Regions from separate parts of the Shewanella sp. 1311 genome, predicted to be linked through region 2. Evidence: predicted binding sites of a transcription regulator. Region 2 holds the regulator's gene; each other region holds the start of a gene.

Region 1 (4,257 bases), 400 kb from region 2:
GTTATCTTTGTACCCAGTTACACACGCACCGTAAAGCGGTGCGTGAACTGCTATTATCAGGCCGAGTGCGCGTCGATGGATTGATAGTGAAGGACATGGATAGGCAAGTGGATGAGTTTTCCCACATCCAACTCGATGAGCACATACTGCAGGCCAATGCGCCCGTCTACGTGATGCTTCACAAGCCGATTGGAGTGGTGAGTGCTACCAAAGATATTCAGCATAAAACAGTGATTGATTTGCTTGATTGCGAAGACCGTGATGAGTTGCATATTGCTGGCAGACTAGATTTAAACTCTTCGGGTTTGTTGTTATTGACCAATGATAGCCGCTGGTCTGATGCGCTGATGTCACCCACACACAAGGTCGACAAAGTGTATCGGGTTACCTTAGCTAATCCCATAACCGAAGAATACATCGCTGCATTTGCCGAAGGGATGTATTTTGGCTTTGAAGATATTACAACCCAACCCGCTAAGCTGGTTATCCTCGCTGATAACGTAGCTGAAGTGACTTTACATGAAGGTAAGTATCATCAAATCAAACGGATGTTTGGTCGGTTCCGCAATCCGGTTGTTGGCCTGCATCGATTATCGATAGGCGATATTGTGCTTGATGAAAAGTTGGCACCGGGTGAAAGTCGCGCGCTCACTGCCGCTGAAGTTGCCTCTATCCGTTAAAAATGATGAACAGAAAAGTACATCAAGCATTCACCATGCTTGTCGCTATCGTTTGCCATGCTAACAATGAAAGCTAAGCATAAAAGCTAAGCATTCAAACGGACCTGAGCGTGAATTTTCTCAAGTCCGTGTCATGCCATTAAAGATCGGCGTGAGGGCCGAACACTTCATAGTGCATGCTTTCAGCCGCGACACCCAGAGCGAGTAGTTGTTGCTTGATGGCTGACATGAATCCAATGGGGCCGCAGAAATAATAACGTGCGTGGGGAAGCAACTGTTCGGCGACTTTACTTAACTCCATTTGCCCTTCGAAATCATAATCTTCACCTAACATATCGGTTGGGGCTGGCTCACGATACCAAACATGACTCGTCAGATTATGATGTTGCTGGCGCTTGGCGTAGATAGCCTGTTTGAAACCGTGTACGGCGCCTTGCTCACAGGCATGCAGCCAAGTGATAGTGCTGGGATGCTGCAGCTTGAGTAATTGATTGAGCATACTTTTCATCGGTGTTTGGCCTACACCAGCTGAAATAAGTACTACCGGAGTGTCCGCTGCGACTTCTAGGGTAAAGTCACCCGCGGGTGGCATTACCGCGATTTTGTCGCCGACGTGTATCGCATCATGCAGCAGGTTCGACACTTGTCCGCCGAGTTCGCGTTTCACACTGATGCGGTAGCTGGTGCCATTGGGCGCATCGGATAAGGAATATTGGCGGATTTCTTCATATGCCAAATTCGGGTGTGTTAGCTTCAAACTTAAATACTGACCGGGGATAAAATCTTTAACGGGCTTGCCATCTGCGGGCGTTAATATGAAGGAGGTGATGACTGCTGACTCGGTATTTTTCGCGCTAATGATAAACTGACGCTCACCCAACCAGCCACCATCTTGTTCTGCATATCCTTGATAAATTTGTGCTTCTCGCTGAATAAAGATGTTGGCTAAAAATCCATAGGCCTGTGCCCAAGCTTCTAACACTTCTTCTGTTACCGCATCGCCCCCTAATTCTTTAAGCGTTGCCAATAAATGGCTGCCGACGATCGCATATTGCTCAGGTTTGATCAGAAACCCCGTATGTTTTTGGGCAATGCGCTCGACGGTTGAACTCAGTACCGCTAAGTTTTCGATATTTTTCGCATAGGCTGCGACGGCATTGAACAGGGCTACAGGCTGACCACCAGAATGTTGGTGCGCCAAATTAAATACATCTTTTAGTTCAGGATTATGTTTGAACATACGTTGATAAAAATGGGTCGTCAGCGCAGGACCTGCTGATTCGAGTAAGGGAATAGTGCTCTTGATAACTTGGATTGTACGGCTGTCCAACATAGAAAATCCTTAACTTGTAAATATTATGAATGTTTAATGAGTTTAAAGATCTATTTGATTTGGATCAATAGAGATTATCGCTATCCGTGCTATCGATAACGAGGCTGAGTTCATTTGAAGTGTTCAATAAAAGGAGACATTAAATTGAGAAATGATGAAACGGATATTTTATTTCAATGGGTTACAGATGATGTAAATAGAGGGGAGTTTGACTGCAACAGCAAAAATGGTTGCAGTCGTTTTGTGGGTGATTGAGTAAAATTAGAGCTTAAATGCGCTCACTTGATTGCGCATGCTGCTGGCGAGCTTAGTTAAATTAATCACAGATTCACTTAATTCAGCCGCCGAAGCTGTGGAATGCTCGGCAATATCGCTGATGGCAATAATGCTGCGATTAATACTCTCGGCAACGCTACTTTGCTCTTCAGCTGCGGTCGCAATGTGGGTATTCAGCTCGGTGATGCTGTCTACTGAGGTGACAATTTCTTTCAGCGCTTGACCCGCCTGATTGGCTTTATCGTTGGCATCATCTACTTGATTGATACCGATTTCCATGGCGCTGACGGCTTCTTTAACCCCTTGTTGTAGGGTAGCAATCATGGCCTCAATTTCTTGAGTCGATTTTTGGGTGCGTTGCGCTAAGGTTCGCACTTCATCGGCAACGACCGCAAAGCCGCGACCTTGCTCACCAGCCCGTGCGGCTTCAATGGCGGCATTGAGTGCCAGTAGATTGGTTTGTTCAGCAATGCTCTTAATCACATCGAGTACGCGGCCGATATTTTGACTTTCATTAGATAAAAATCCAATGACCTGCGCCGTTTTTTGAATTTGATCAGAAAGCTGCGACATACTTCTAATCGATTGCAGCACAATATTATTGCCGTTGGCGGCATAGGTATCAGCATCTTTGGCCGAATCCGCCGCGGCAGATGCGCTTTGGGCGACTTCGGCAACGGTGGCCGTCATCTCATTCATGGCCGTTGCTGTCTGCTCCGTTTCGGCTTGTTGCTGTTGCATCCGTTTATTGGTGGCTTGGGTGAAGCTACTTAACTCATTTGCCGAACTGTTGACCGTAGTTGCCGCTTCGGCAATGGAATGAATAATGCCCCGTAAGTGTTCAATCACTTGGGTGAGGCTAGTGGATATTTGCCCTAGCTCATCGTGATTAAAGGTGGTGAATCTGACGGTGAGATCTGAGTCTTGATGGATCATCTTCAATTTACCGAGGATGTCATTAATGGGATTCATCACGCTTTGATTCACCCAGAGCCCAATCACAATACTGACAATCATGGCGGTACAGGCTAATGCCATAAAAATAGTGATTGAAGATTGGTAGATGGCATTTACACTCTCTTTTTCTTCGCCCGCTACGCGGATTTGCAGTGCAATCAGTTCAGATATTTGGTTACTAATGGGATCGATAGCTTGGTACAGCGGCAGGATATTGGCTGAGAGTTGGCTTGAAACATCGCCGTTTAATCCTCTTAAGCGCGATATCAGGGTATCAATCTGTTGATTCGCGGGGGAGAACAGCATTTCTGCTTGTTTTACGAGTTGGGATTCTTCTGAGGTAAGTTCGTTAGATAGGTATTTTTGCCAATATTGGGTAATAGTTGATTTGGCACTGTCTAGCGCTTCAGACGCTTGCAAGGCCGTGAAGCCACCCGCGTTCGCCTTGTTGACCGCATCGATAACATCGACCGCATACTTATCGGCAATCACTTTTAAGTCATCCAGCGGCACCACTCTGTCGTTATAGATGCGTTCAACACCCGACTTAATGTTGCCCATCATATTAATGGCGAGAAAACCAATCGTCAGTAACATTGCAAGGGGGACCAAAATACCGATAAACATTTTTTGTTTTATTTGTAGACCGTTCATATGGGATAGCCTCAGTGAACTAAAGGGTCCTTTAGGCAGAGCTCGAGCTATCCCTACGATGAGTCTGTAACATTAGGTATAGCAAATCAGCGGAAAGAGGGGAGAGTAACAGAGGATTTATTTTGTTTTAGATACAAAAAAGCCTCGCTAAGCGAGGTTTAAATGTTGGTACAGATGAGAGGACTTGAACCTCCACGCCCTTGCGAGCACCAGCACCTGAAGCTGGCGTGTCTACCAATTCCACCACATCTGCATGGCTATCCGAAATTTCATCGAATGAGTAATCTCAAAACCGAAGAAACAATCTTAATGCTTTGTTTCATTCGTTGAACTGCAATTTGGTACAGGTGAGAGGAC
Region 2 (4,257 bases):
GCTTCTTGCAAAGAGACTTGGCTCTTCGACAAAGGGTGCAAACGGCGGGTTTCGCTGTAACGCTTGAGCAGAATTTTATCGCTGGAATTGAGGAAGAAGCTGGTTAACTCAGTATCAGGAGGCAGGCTCGCGAGTTGCTTTACTAAGACCTTGTCCTGCTCAGGCATGTTACGCACGTCGACACTAATGGCGACGAGATCGTTACTGCCTTTGAGTTGCTCAAGCAAAGTGCCGATTAAGGGCAAGGGAAGGTTATCGACACAATAATAGCCGAGATCTTCGAGTACCCTTAGGGCGACAGATTTGCCTGAGCCTGAGCGGCCCGACACTATGACCAGTTTCATCCAGTGATTACCTGATAGAGTTCCGTTTCATCATGCGTCTTGCGTAATTGCTTTAATATTTGCTTGTCGCTCAGCTTTTCGGCCATGCAAGACAAGGTACTTAAGTGCTGCTGACATTGGTCTGCAGGCACCAGTAGTGCAAATAAAATATCAACAGGTTGCTTATCGATAGCATCGAATGCTATCGGCTCTTCACACTTAATGAGTATGGCAATGGGCTGATCTATATCGGCTAGTCGACCATGTGGAATGGCGATGCCGTTACCTATACCTGTGCTCCCCATCTTTTCGCGCGCCACTAGGCTTTCGAATATCTCTTGAGATGAGAGGGTCGGGTACTGGGCAGCGACTAAGTCGCTGATGAGTTCCAGTACCTTTTTCTTGCTGCCCGGAGTGGCGCAGGTAGTGCACTCCGGCCGCAGTATGGTACAAAGTTCCATTATTAGTGTTTTGTTAACTTCTCTTTGTGTTTAATAACCTGACGATCAAGCTTGTCAATCAGGGCGTCTATAGCGGCATACATGTCAGCATGCTCTGAAGTAGCAAAAACTTCACCACCGATAAGATTTATTCTCGCTTCGGCAATCTGTTGCATTTTCTCGACATTGAGCACAACGTGCACATTATTGATCTGTTCGAAATGGCGTTCAAGTTTTGAAAACTTTTCTTCTACATATGCACGTAACGATTCGGTAATTTCGACATGGTGTCCACTCAGGTTTATTTGCATAGAAACGTCCTCCGATATCCACTGTAGGTTATAAACTTTTACGCTGATTAGAAGGCGGAATGAGCATAGCCTCTCGGTACTTCGCAATGGTTCTGCGGGCTACGTTGATCCCTTGTTCTGCCAGAAGTTGTGCCATCTTACTGTCGCTTAATGGTTTTTTCTGGTTTTCCGCTGCAACCAGTTTCTTAATGAAGGCTCTGATTGCTGTGGATGAGCATTCCCCACCATCGTCAGTACCGACGTGGCTAGAGAAGAAGTATTTTAGTTCAAAAAGTCCCTTAGGGGTATGCATGTATTTCTGTGTCGTCACCCTTGAGATGGTCGACTCATGCATTTCTACCGCTTCGGCAATATCGTTCAGCACCATAGGTTTCATGGCTTCTTCACCGTATTCAAAGAAACCTTGCTGATATTGGACGATACAGTTCGCCACCTTCAACAGGGTATCATTACGGCTCTCTAAACTCTTGATAAACCATTTAGCCTCTTGCAGATGACCACGAATAAATTGGCTATCGGCTTGGCTTTTAGTGCTGCGCGCCATCGAAGCATAATGTTGATTTACATTGATTTTTGGCATGCAGTCAGGATTAAGCTCAACCACCCAACGGCCATTTTTCTTCGACACTGACACATCTGGGATGACGTATTCGTCATCGTTGGGCGTAATCAATAAACCTGGGCGGGGATTGAGGGTTTGGATAAGCGCGATGCCGTCTCTTAACTCATCCTCTTTTAATTTAGTCTTACGCATCAACAATCTAAAATCGCGGGCGGCGATCAGATCTAAATGATCTTTGATCAGCATGCGGGCGTTTTCTAGGTTGGGCGTGTCAGCGGCGAAATGCGACAGTTGGATCAACAGGCACTCGCTTAAATCGCGGGCGGCAACACCAATGGGATCAAAATGTTGAATGCGCTTGAGTACAGCTTCGACTTCGTCGAGCTCAACCTCAGAATTGCCCATGGCTTCGAGGATTTCGTCAGTGCTTTGGGTGAGATAGCCTTGATCGTCGATGGCATCAATAATGGCGGTGGCAATGGCTAAATCGGTTTCAGAAAACGGTGTGAGGTTTTTTTGCCATTCTAAGTGTTCATACAAGCCTTCACTGGTCTCACCTTGGAAGGGCATATCGTCTTCACGACTGCCGCCGGGGCCAGAATTGGGAGAGGCGGTGAACACTTCATCCCAAGTGGTGTCCATGGGGAGTTCGTCGGGCATGGATTCTTTGGTTAAGGACTCTGCCGTGTCTATGGTGGAGCTGTCTTTTTCTGGCGGCAGGGTGCTAGATTCACTGAAATCCGTATCGGATAGCGTTTGGTTTACAGGGTCTTTAGTGGCGTCGAATTGATCCTCTTCCAGCTCGAGAAGGGGATTAGAATCTAAGGCTTGCTGGATCTCTTGCTGCAGTTCTAATGACGACAGTTGCAACAGACGGATGGCCTGTTGTAATTGTGGCGTCATGGTTAACTGTTGACCCAGTTTGAGCTGGAGTGACGCTTTCATGTTACCGCTGATCCCTACGTTATTATTGTTGGATGAGGTCGCTTGTTATCATCTTGAGTGGAGTCCAATGGTGGCATAAATTGCCTGCATTGGCTCCGCTTGATTAACTATAGCCTGAATTGTTCACCTAAGTACACAGCCCTAACTTGCTGATTGTCTAAGATCTCTGCGGGTGTTCCTTCGGCAATCAAGTTTCCGTGACTCACGATATAGGCATGTTCACACACATCTAATGTCTCACGGACATTGTGGTCTGTGATCAACACGCCAAGGCCACGACTTTTGAGCTGTTCGATAATCTTTTTAATGTCGATAACCGAAATCGGATCGACACCAGCAAAGGGTTCATCTAGCAAAATGAACTTAGGATTTGCTGCTAACGCCCGCGCAATTTCGACACGGCGACGTTCACCGCCCGACAATGACATGCCTTGGCTGTCACGGATGTGGGTGATGTGGAACTCTTCAAGCAGATGCTCTAGCTCTTCTTCCCTTTGCTCTTTTTTTAGTTCTTTACGCGTTTGAAGCACGGCCATGATGTTGTCATGGACGGTCAGTTTACGGAAGATACTGGCTTCCTGTGGCAAGTAACCTATGCCTTTGCGGGCGCGCAGGTGCATAGGATCTGCGGTTAAATCATCATCGTCGATAAAGATGTGGCCTTTATCGCTTTTAACCAGACCAACGACCATGTAAAAGGTGGTGGTTTTACCCGCGCCGTTCGGGCCGAGTAGGCCAACGACCTGACCGGTTTTTACCGTCAGACTGACGTCTTTAACCACTTGGCGACTCTTGTAACTCTTCGCCAGATTTTGTGCTCTTAGGGTGATTTGGGTCATTTAGAGTCCTGCTTTTTCACAGGTTTATCTGCTGGCGCGTCTGGTTTGGCATCATCTTGATAGCTTTCTGGCTGAATGATAGTGATCACGCGATCGTCGCCACTGCCGGTACTCTCGGCAATCAATTTTTGCTGGATGATGTTGTAGCGGATTAAATTACCCGTCACTTGGCTGCCCGCTTGATCTAACGAGGCTAAACCTTTAAGTGTCAGGGTGCGGCTCGCCATATCGTAACGAATTTCTTTCGCGCTCGCCGAGGCTGGACGGCCATCGTCTAATACTTGGCTGTACGTCGCAGGGTTGCCAGTGGCCACTAAAATTTTGCTATTTTCACCTTCGGCAGAAAATGCACGCAGTTGATCTGCATGGATTTTAATCGAACCTTGGGTGACTTCAACCGGACCAAAGAAGATGATCTGGTTGTTCTTGATATCTGCCGTTTGGCTCACAGCCTTGATTTTGACTTCCTGTTTCAGGTCGTCGACTTTAGCAAAGGCGCTCATGCTCATTATTAGCATTAGGCTGGCAAGTAATACGTTATTTTGCTTCATATGTTCCTACTACCTGACTGGTCAATTGCACTTCTTGCGCGTTGAGGTCGGCATAAAGGCCTTGGCCTTGAATATTAAAATCTTTCCCTGTGACGTAAATGGTGCGGTCAGAGGTCATTATCATCGTATTGAGATCGAGTTCCAGATAACTGGTGGACAAGGTCTGGATCGGTTCTTCTGGGCTAATGGCATCAATAATAACATTGTTTTCTAATACAACCTTGCCCGTTTCCTTGTTTAGCTTGCCCTGATCTGCTCTGAGTTGCCATTGTGCTTTACCTTGGTC
Region 3 (4,257 bases), 2.4 Mb from region 2:
TGGCTTAGCTCGGCTTTCAACCCGTACTGGCTGCTTAGCACCCAGGGACACAAGATCGTCACTCACGTCCATAAAGGTTGGCGCTGGCGCAGTTGCTGCGGTTTTTGCTTTCGGTTCGTCATAGTCAACGGCGGCGACAATTTCGATGCCCCCATTCACTTTCTTATTCGACATAATGACGGCATCTGAGCCGAGTGTTTCTTTCACTTGGGCCAGTGCGGCGCGCATGTCTTTGGCAAAAAATCGTTTAATCTTCACTTATGCGTCCTCTACTGGCCGACTGCAGATACGATACGTATTTGCTTCTCATCAGGTATTTCTTGATATGAAATGACTCTGAGATTAGGAATAGTATGTTTAACAAAACGTGACAGCGTCGCGCGTAACATACCTGACGTCAACAATATGGCGGGTTGTCCGACCATTTCTTGCTTCTGAGCCGCATCGGCAAGGGACTGCTGCATGCGTTCTGCAAGACCGGGTTCAATGTTAGGACCATCACCACCGGTTGCTTGCATTGACTGATGCAACATCTGTTCCAACTCTGGCGCCAAAGTTATGACAGGGATTTCGAGCTCTGGGCCTGAAATTTCCTGAACGATCATACGTTTCAACGCGATACGCACTGCAGCGGTCAAGACTTCAGTGTCATTACTCTTAGTGCCGTATTCTAACAAAGTTTGCACTATAGTACGCAAGTCTCTGACTGAAACCCCTTCATTTAATAGGTTCTGCATCACTTTTACGACATGTCCTAGTGGCATGACATCAGGAATAAAGCCATCCACCAGCTTAGGCGAGTGTTTCGCAAGCATATCCATCAGTTGTTGCACTTCTTCATATCCTAACAACTTAGCAGCATTATTGGTCAACAATTGACTAATATGGGTTGCCACAACTGTGGCGGCATCAACGACGGTATACCCTAATGTTTGGGCATGTTCACGTAATTCAGGGGCAATCCATACCGCTTCAAGACCAAAAGCTGGATCGCGCGTTTCGATACCATCAAGCTTGCCATAGACTTGGCCAGGATTAATCGCCAATTCACAATCGTGACGAATATCCGCCTCACCAACGACTACGCCCATTAGAGAAATGCGGTAGGCATTAGGTGACAAATCTAAGTTATCGCGAATATGCACCGCAGGTACTAAGAAGCCCAACTCTTGCGATAACTTCTTACGGACTCCTTTTATACGGCTTAATAACTCGCCACCTTGGCCCTTATCGACCAGTGGGATCAAGCGATATCCAACCTCAAGCCCAATAGTATCAACATGATGTACATCATCCCAACCCAGTTCTTTAGGCTCTTTATCTTGTCTCTCAATCGGGCCAGATTTGACTTGTTCTAGGGCTTTAATGCGTTTTGATTCATTACGCTTATAGACAAAATAGGCAGCACCCGCAGTAATAAAGGCGAAGCTTAAGAACGCCATATGTGGCATACCAGGAACAATACCCATGACAAATAACACTCCGGCGGCGATACCCAATGATTTATGACTGTCAAACATCTGACTCATCATCATTTGGCCCATATCGCCCGATTCATTTTGACGGGTTACCATCAAGGCGGCAGCGATTGACAGTAATAAGCCTGGGATCTGCGCCACCAGACCATCACCGATAGTCAGCAAGGTATAAATTTCAACCGCTTCAGAGAAACTTAAGCCATGCTGAACAATACCTATGATGAAACCACCTAAGATGTTGATCACTAAAATCATGATACCCGCAACGGCATCACCTTTTACGAATTTTGAAGCACCATCCATCGCGCCATAAAAATCAGCTTCACGGGTCACTTCGGCGCGACGTATTCTTGCTTGGTCTTGGTTTAAGGTTCCAGCATTTAAATCGGCATCAATTGCCATTTGCTTACCTGGCATAGCATCCAAGGTAAAGCGGGCGCTCACTTCTGCGATACGACCGGCACCTTTAGTCACCACTGCAAAGTTGATAATAATCAAAATGATAAAGACAACTAAACCAACGGCATAGTTACCGCCAATCACCACAGAACCGAAGGCTTCAATCACCTTACCGGCCGCATCACCGCCATTATGGCCTTCGAGTAATACCACACGAGTTGAAGCGACGTTGAGTGCAAGTCGTAGTAATGTCGCCACCAGCAATACAGTTGGAAAAGCGGCAAAATCTAATGGTCTATCGGTATAAATAGCGACTAACAATACGATGAGCGCTAAGGCTATGTTGAATGAAAAGAGTATATCTAATAGAAATGGAGGAATAGGTAAAACAATCATGGCCAATGCAGCAAGCACAACCATAGGCGTACCAATGCCTTTGAATGAGCTCAGCCGCAGTTGTTTTACTTGACCAAGAGTCGCTTTAACATCCATTCGCTATAACCTAAATTTTGACGTGTAATAAGCGAAAAGCAAAAAACGCGCCAATAAAATCAACCAGACTAATTAAAAAGAATTATACCTTGTGACTTATTGATATACAGAAAAAATAACAATGGAATATCGATATAAAGTGACATTATCTAACTGTTGTTTACAAGTGTCCGATGCTGCTAACTTAATATTTTAACTCATCAGGGATAGGCTGATTCAGCGGGACTGGAATAGGTTTACGACCACGTCCTTTCTGATATTGACGTAACTGGAAAACATAGGCCAATATCTGTGCTACGGCAGTAAACAATCCTTCGGGGATTTGTTGATCTAACTTAGTCGTATGGTATATCGCCCTTGCAAGAGGTGGTGCTGAGACAATGGCAATGTCATGGGCGCGGGCAATCTCACGAATTTTAAATGCGACATCATCAACGCCTTTGGCAATGACAAAGGGAGCAGCGGAGCGCTGTACATCGTATTTAATCGCTACTGCAAAATGCTCTGGGTTAACAACGATGACATCGGCATTAGGTACTTCAGCCATCATTCGACGCTGGGCTAACTCGCGCTGCATCTGACGTACACGCCCTTTAACTTCTGGTTTCCCTTCACTGTCCTTATATTCATCCTTTACTTCTTGTTTGGTCATCTTAAGTTGCTTGTTATGATTCCAAATTTGAAACGGCACATCGATGACGACAATCAACAAAATAGAGGAACATAACAGGATAAACATCCACACCAACAAATCTAGTGCATGGTAAACATTACCCGGAAGATGGTCGCTAGACAGCAACATAATATCGTTGAAGTAATAACTGAGTAATGAGAATGCAGAAAATGCCACCACAGAAAACTTAGCAATCCCCTTCATCAGCTCAACCAAAGATTGCACACCAAACATGCGTTTCAGACCTGCTGCAGGGCTCATTTTACTGGCCTTAGGCATCATAGCTTGGGTCGAGAAATTCATTCCGCCAAGGGAAACATTACCAATAAAAGAAATCACCACAATCAATAACATCATTTTTGCCATGGGCCAGGCAATTTCACTCGCAACAACGCCCCAGACATTAAACATTTCTTCGGTATCAAAAATTTGTGCCCTGTCCATGGTAAAAACAGTCTCAAACACCCGCGTTAAACTCGTGGCAAGACTCGGACCGAGCATATAAAAACCACATGCTGCCGAAATTAATACTGCTGCTGTACCGAGTTCTTTCGAACGCGCAATCTGCCCTTTTTCCCGCGCCTGTTCAAGACGCCTCCCAGTGGGCTCCTCACTGCGTTCACCGCTTGATTCTTCAGCCATGGGCTGCTCCTAATACCGTCATATCAAGCCATCTGCGTTACATTGAAGCGCTAACATATCGCAAAGCAGCACTTGAGCCGCGGCCCATACTTCATCAAAATGCTCCATGACTGGTGTTAAGGTTAACCAAAGAATAAACAGCCCGCCAATCATAGTGATCGGAAAACCAATAGAGAAAATGTTTAACTGCGGCGCGGCGCGGGTCATCACCCCGAAGGACAAATTGACTAACAACAAGGCGATAATCGCGGATATCGACATAGTTAATGCAGCACCAAACATATACGAGCCCCAATCTGCTAAAGCACGGTAGCTAGTGAGTGTTAATCCTTGATTAGAAATGGGTAGGGTCTCAAAGCTCGCCACCAACATACGGATCATCAACAGATGGCCATCTACGGCTAAGAAGATCAATGTCGCCAATAATAGAAAAAAGTTACCAATAACCGGCGTTTGCTGACCTGAACCTGGATCAACCATAGAGGCAAACCCTAGGCTGGTTTGCATACCGATAATCTGCCCGGTTAATACAAAAACTTGCATCACCATTTGAGTCACAAACCCCATGGCAAC
Region 4 (4,257 bases), 2.3 Mb from region 2:
GACGCACCAGAGCAAAATTTTATTGGTATTGAAGTGCATAAACCGGGTGTCGGTTCTTGCTTAAGCGATGCAGCCATCGCGGGTGTGACTAATTTACGTGTGTATCATCATGATGCCATGGAAGTATTAGAACATGCGATTGCCGACGGTTCATTAGCCCGAATGCAATTGTTTTTCCCCGATCCTTGGCATAAGAAACGTCATCATAAGCGTCGTATCGTGCAAGCTGAATTTGCTGAACTGATCCGCCGCAAGCTAAAAATTGGCGGCGTGTTCCATATGGCAACTGATTGGGAAGAATACAGTGAGCATATGTTGGAAGTGATGCAAGCGGCTCCTGGTTATCAAAACCAGTCGAGTGACGGCACTGTGGTGCCACGTCCTGATCATCGCCCACTGACAAAGTTTGAAGCCCGCGGCCATAGATTGGGTCACGGTGTATGGGATCTGATGTTTGAGCGTATCGCTTAATCTAGATATTTCAATTGATTAATTAGTTTTTTAACACAACGGGGAAAGTCACTATGGCAACTAATCGTAGCCGTCGTTTACGTAAGAAAATGCGCGTTGATGAATTCCAAGAGTTAGGTTTTGATATGGCTTGGACTTTTGATGCATCAGTATCAGAAGCCGATATCGATGCAACAGTGGATAAATTCATCGATGAAGTGATCGAAACCCGTAAGTTAGGTTTCCATGGCGGCGGTCACATCGAATGGGAAGGCATTATCGCAACCCAAACGATCGGCAAATGTACCGAAGAAGATATTGCTGCAGTTAAGGCATTCTGGGCGAACCAAAAAGTTTCTCAGGTTGAAGTTAGCGAACTGTACGACATTTGGTGGGGTTAATGCCCGAGTTGGCATTACTTGAGGAGGTGGTCGAGAAAGTTCGACCCTTGCTCGGCCAAGGAAAGGTTGCAGATTACATCCCCGCACTGGCCAGCGTTGATGCTGGTAAATTAGGCATTGCCGTCACAACCGTTGATGGTGAAACCTTAGGTGCGGGCGATTACCTTGAGCCGTTTTCGATTCAAAGTATCTCCAAAGTTTTCAGCTTAACCTTAGCGTTAACTTTATATGAAGAGGCCGAAATTTGGAGCCGAGTTGGCAAAGAACCTTCGGGCCATTCATTCAACTCTTTAGTACAAGTCGAGTTAGAACGTGGCAAGCCGCGTAATCCATTTATCAATGCTGGCGCGTTAGTGATTGCTGACTTATTGCAGAGTCGTTTAGGTGCACCTAAACACAGAATGCTCGAGTTAGTCAGGCAACTAAGCCAAAACGATAAAGTGTGTTTCGACAAACAAGTGGCCGACTCCGAATATCTGCACAGTGCGCGTAATGCGGCGATTGCTTATTTGATGAAGTCGTTTGGTAATTTTCAAGGCGATGTCGATACTGTGCTGCGCACGTATTTTCATTACTGCGCCTTAAAGATGAATTGTGCTGACTTGTCTAAGGCCATGTTGTACTTGGCTAATCGCGGCAAAAGCATTACGGGGACTGAGCTTATTTCTCAGGTGCAAACTCGGCAGCTTAATGCCCTGTTGGCGACCTCGGGCCTATACGATGGTGCAGGTGAGTTTGCCTATCGTGTTGGTATGCCAGGTAAAAGTGGCGTCGGTGGTGGCATCATTGCCGTTATTCCCGGGGAACTGTCGATTTGTGTTTGGTCGCCAGAACTTGATGGCAATGGCAATTCACTTGCAGGCACTGCCATGCTTGAGCACTTAAGTCAGCGTCTTGGCCGATCTATTTTCTAGCTTTACCTCTCGTTTTTATTAGCACTATCAGACTAAAAGTTAGCGAATTTCGCTAATGACCTTTTAGTGCTAACTTTCCTAAATCCAATATAATCATATTGTTATAAAGTTGGCACGTCTCCTGCTTTAAGCTATTCAGTAGTTTAGGTTTATCGAATTATTCAGATTAAAGGACGAGCAACATGAAATTAAATAAGCTATTAACTGGATTTGCCTTATCCGGCGTGATTCTAGGGGCATCTGGCCTACAGTTGGCGCAAGCGCAAACAGAGCCTAAAGTCGATGACCGCTGTGAAGTCTCTTTAAATTATGACGTTATGGTTGAGCCTAAAAAATTAGTCATGAGCGAGAAGGGCACAGAAAAGTATCGCATCGAAGTCGATAAGTTATTTGTTGAGGGCAAACAAGTAAACTTAACCGATAAGCAAAAAAAGTTAGTGACTCAATATGCCGATGAAGTGTCGACGCAAGTGCCTGAAGTGATTGAAGTCGTGAACGAGGCCGTCGCATTAGCGTCCCAAGCGGTGAGCATGGCGTTAACCCCTTTAATGGGCGATGCGGCCGGTGCTAAATTCGATGAAATGATGGCAGGTGTCCAAAAGCGCGTTGATTCAGTGGCCTACCGTCATGGCGATAGTTTCTATCTAGGCGCGACGGAAGACTCGATTCAGAACACCTTTAACGACGAATTCGAGCAGGAAATGGAGCAAATTGTTCAGAACTCAGTCGGTACTATTATGATGACCATAGGTGGCCAAATCATGTCGGGTGACGGTGATAGTTTTGAAGCCAAAATGGATTCCTTCTCTAAGAAAATGGACAACTTAGGCCAAGATATTGAGCAACAAATTGAGAGTCAATCTAAGGGACTGGAAGCTAAGGCTGATCGTTTATGCGACCGATTTGAAAATCTGTTAGTGCTTGAAAATCAATTACGCCAAGAAGTACCAGAACTCGCGCCTTATGCGTTGACACAAAACTCAACCAAGGAGCTGCGTGAATAGTTCTTGTTAATCGTCCTTACTAATAGTTTTTGTGAATAGCCCTGAGTTTTAACTGCAATAACTTCTATCTCCTTGTGCATGAGTCAAATTTGAATGCTACGCCCCTAGTCAATTTATCGCCTAGGGGCTTTTTTATTGGCTAATTCTTAGTGGCGAAAGCTATGAGGATAAAGTCGATGTGGCTTGTAGGCTAGGCTTGCAGCGATTTAGTTCGGAATGTTACAGTCTAGAGACGAATATTTGGTATACTCTTAAAATATAATTAAAAGCTGGCATATCAGTCAGATATAACACCCTACTTTAGTGGACTTTTTCGGTCTAAATCTCTGCGTTATATCACTTTAATGCGAGATATCAATGCTATGGTTATTTTTAAGCGATGATTACGCTAACCACTGCTACTCACCGAAAGTTAATATCATTGTCGTAAACAGCTTAAGGCGACTTCCATGTTAGAACTGTTAGAACCTATTGCGATTTTTACTCATGTGGCCAGAGCTGGTAGTTTTAGTGCCGCCGCAAGAAGGCTTGGGATCTCTAAGTCTAAGGTCAGTACACAAGTCGCCGATCTTGAACATAGACTTGGTGTTCAATTAATCCAACGTACCACCCGTAGCTTAAGTCTGACTGAAGCAGGGCATTTGCTGTATCTGCAAGGTGAAGAATTGCTGCGTGACGCTGAACAAGCGATAGCCAGCGTGCATAACTTAAATGATGCAACTCGCGGCGTGCTCAAGGTGGGGATTTCCCAATCCTTTGGGGTGATGCATATCATTCCTGCACTGCCATCCTTTATGGCAAAACATCCTGAGCTTGAGCTACAAGTGAGCTTACTGGACCATAAAGTAGATGTAGTGAGTGAAGGCTTAGATTTACTGTTAACTATGTCGGAGCAATTACCGCTTGGGATGGTTGCTAGACCTCTGATGAAGTGCCAATTCCTGTTAGTTGCTTCTCCAGGCTATATTGCTCAACATGGCGAACCAACTCGACCTGAGCAGTTAGTTGACCACAATTGTTTGGTCTATCAAGGCGAGTGGCACGAGCACAGCATGTGGCAATTTAAGAAGGGTGATGATTACTGTGAAATTGGCGTATCGGGCAATTTCAGGGTAGATAACGCGCCAGCATTAAAATCTGCTGCAATCAGTGGTCTTGGGGTTGTGTATCTTGCAAGTTATTTGATGGAAGATGAAATTGCCAAGGGAACATTAGTGCCTTTACTGAAGGATTGGCAATTGACCCACCATCTGCCATTGCAGGCAGTTTATCCCCGTCGTAAGCACTTAGCACCTAAGGTCAGTTCTTTTATCGAGTTCATCAAAGATCACATAGGAACGCCGCCGTATTGGGATGCACCCTATGTCGAATTATTTAGTAAACGTCAGTAAAATGGGAAACATTGTTCTCAAAACCAGTTCTATGTGATTTCAAATTAACCAAGCACTTTTATGGCTATTTAAAATCAATGCTTTAGATTGAGTTGAT

What was found. The regulator sigma-54, encoded in region 2, starts transcription at its own class of promoters, with help from an activator protein. The targets are predictions, from matches to a motif close to GTTGGCACGNNNNTNGNNT.
Region 1: a site for sigma-54 is predicted at 2,089-2,107, ahead of hmpA (NO-inducible flavohemoprotein). Genes of this name have one in related genera too.
Region 3: a site for sigma-54 is predicted at 2,406-2,424, ahead of flhA (flagellar biosynthesis protein FlhA). Genes of this name have one in related genera too.
Region 4: a site for sigma-54 is predicted at 1,874-1,892, ahead of AC5YB3_RS04910 (YggN family protein). Genes of this name have one in related genera too.

Annotation. Positions count from the first base shown of each region.
Region 1 covers NZ_CM181686.1:3,794,670-3,798,926, forward strand. The annotation lists gene AC5YB3_RS16910 (pseudouridine synthase) at 1-680, shown strand, start outside; gene hmpA (NO-inducible flavohemoprotein) at 820-2,013, opposite strand; gene AC5YB3_RS16920 (methyl-accepting chemotaxis protein) at 2,275-3,900, opposite strand; tRNA gene AC5YB3_RS16925 (tRNA-Leu) at 4,067-4,153, opposite strand; tRNA gene AC5YB3_RS16930 (tRNA-Leu) at 4,240-4,257, opposite strand, start outside.
Region 2 covers NZ_CM181686.1:3,391,705-3,395,961, forward strand. The annotation lists gene rapZ (RNase adapter RapZ) at 1-344, opposite strand, end outside; gene ptsN (PTS IIA-like nitrogen regulatory protein PtsN) at 341-784, opposite strand; gene hpf (ribosome hibernation promoting factor) at 787-1,074, opposite strand; gene AC5YB3_RS15190 (RNA polymerase factor sigma-54) at 1,103-2,581, opposite strand; gene lptB (LPS export ABC transporter ATP-binding protein) at 2,689-3,420, opposite strand; gene lptA (lipopolysaccharide transport periplasmic protein LptA) at 3,417-3,971, opposite strand; gene lptC (LPS export ABC transporter periplasmic protein LptC) at 3,958-4,257, opposite strand, start outside.
Region 3 covers NZ_CM181686.1:954,084-958,340, forward strand. The annotation lists gene flhF (flagellar biosynthesis GTPase FlhF) at 1-258, opposite strand, end outside; gene flhA (flagellar biosynthesis protein FlhA) at 270-2,369, opposite strand; gene flhB (flagellar biosynthesis protein FlhB) at 2,554-3,684, opposite strand; gene fliR (flagellar biosynthetic protein FliR) at 3,703-4,257, opposite strand, start outside.
Region 4 covers NZ_CM181686.1:1,087,130-1,091,386, reverse strand. The annotation lists gene trmB (tRNA (guanosine(46)-N7)-methyltransferase TrmB) at 1-471, shown strand, start outside; gene AC5YB3_RS04920 (YggL family protein) at 525-851, shown strand; gene glsB (glutaminase B) at 851-1,765, shown strand; gene AC5YB3_RS04910 (YggN family protein) at 1,948-2,769, shown strand; gene AC5YB3_RS04905 (LysR family transcriptional regulator) at 3,219-4,160, shown strand.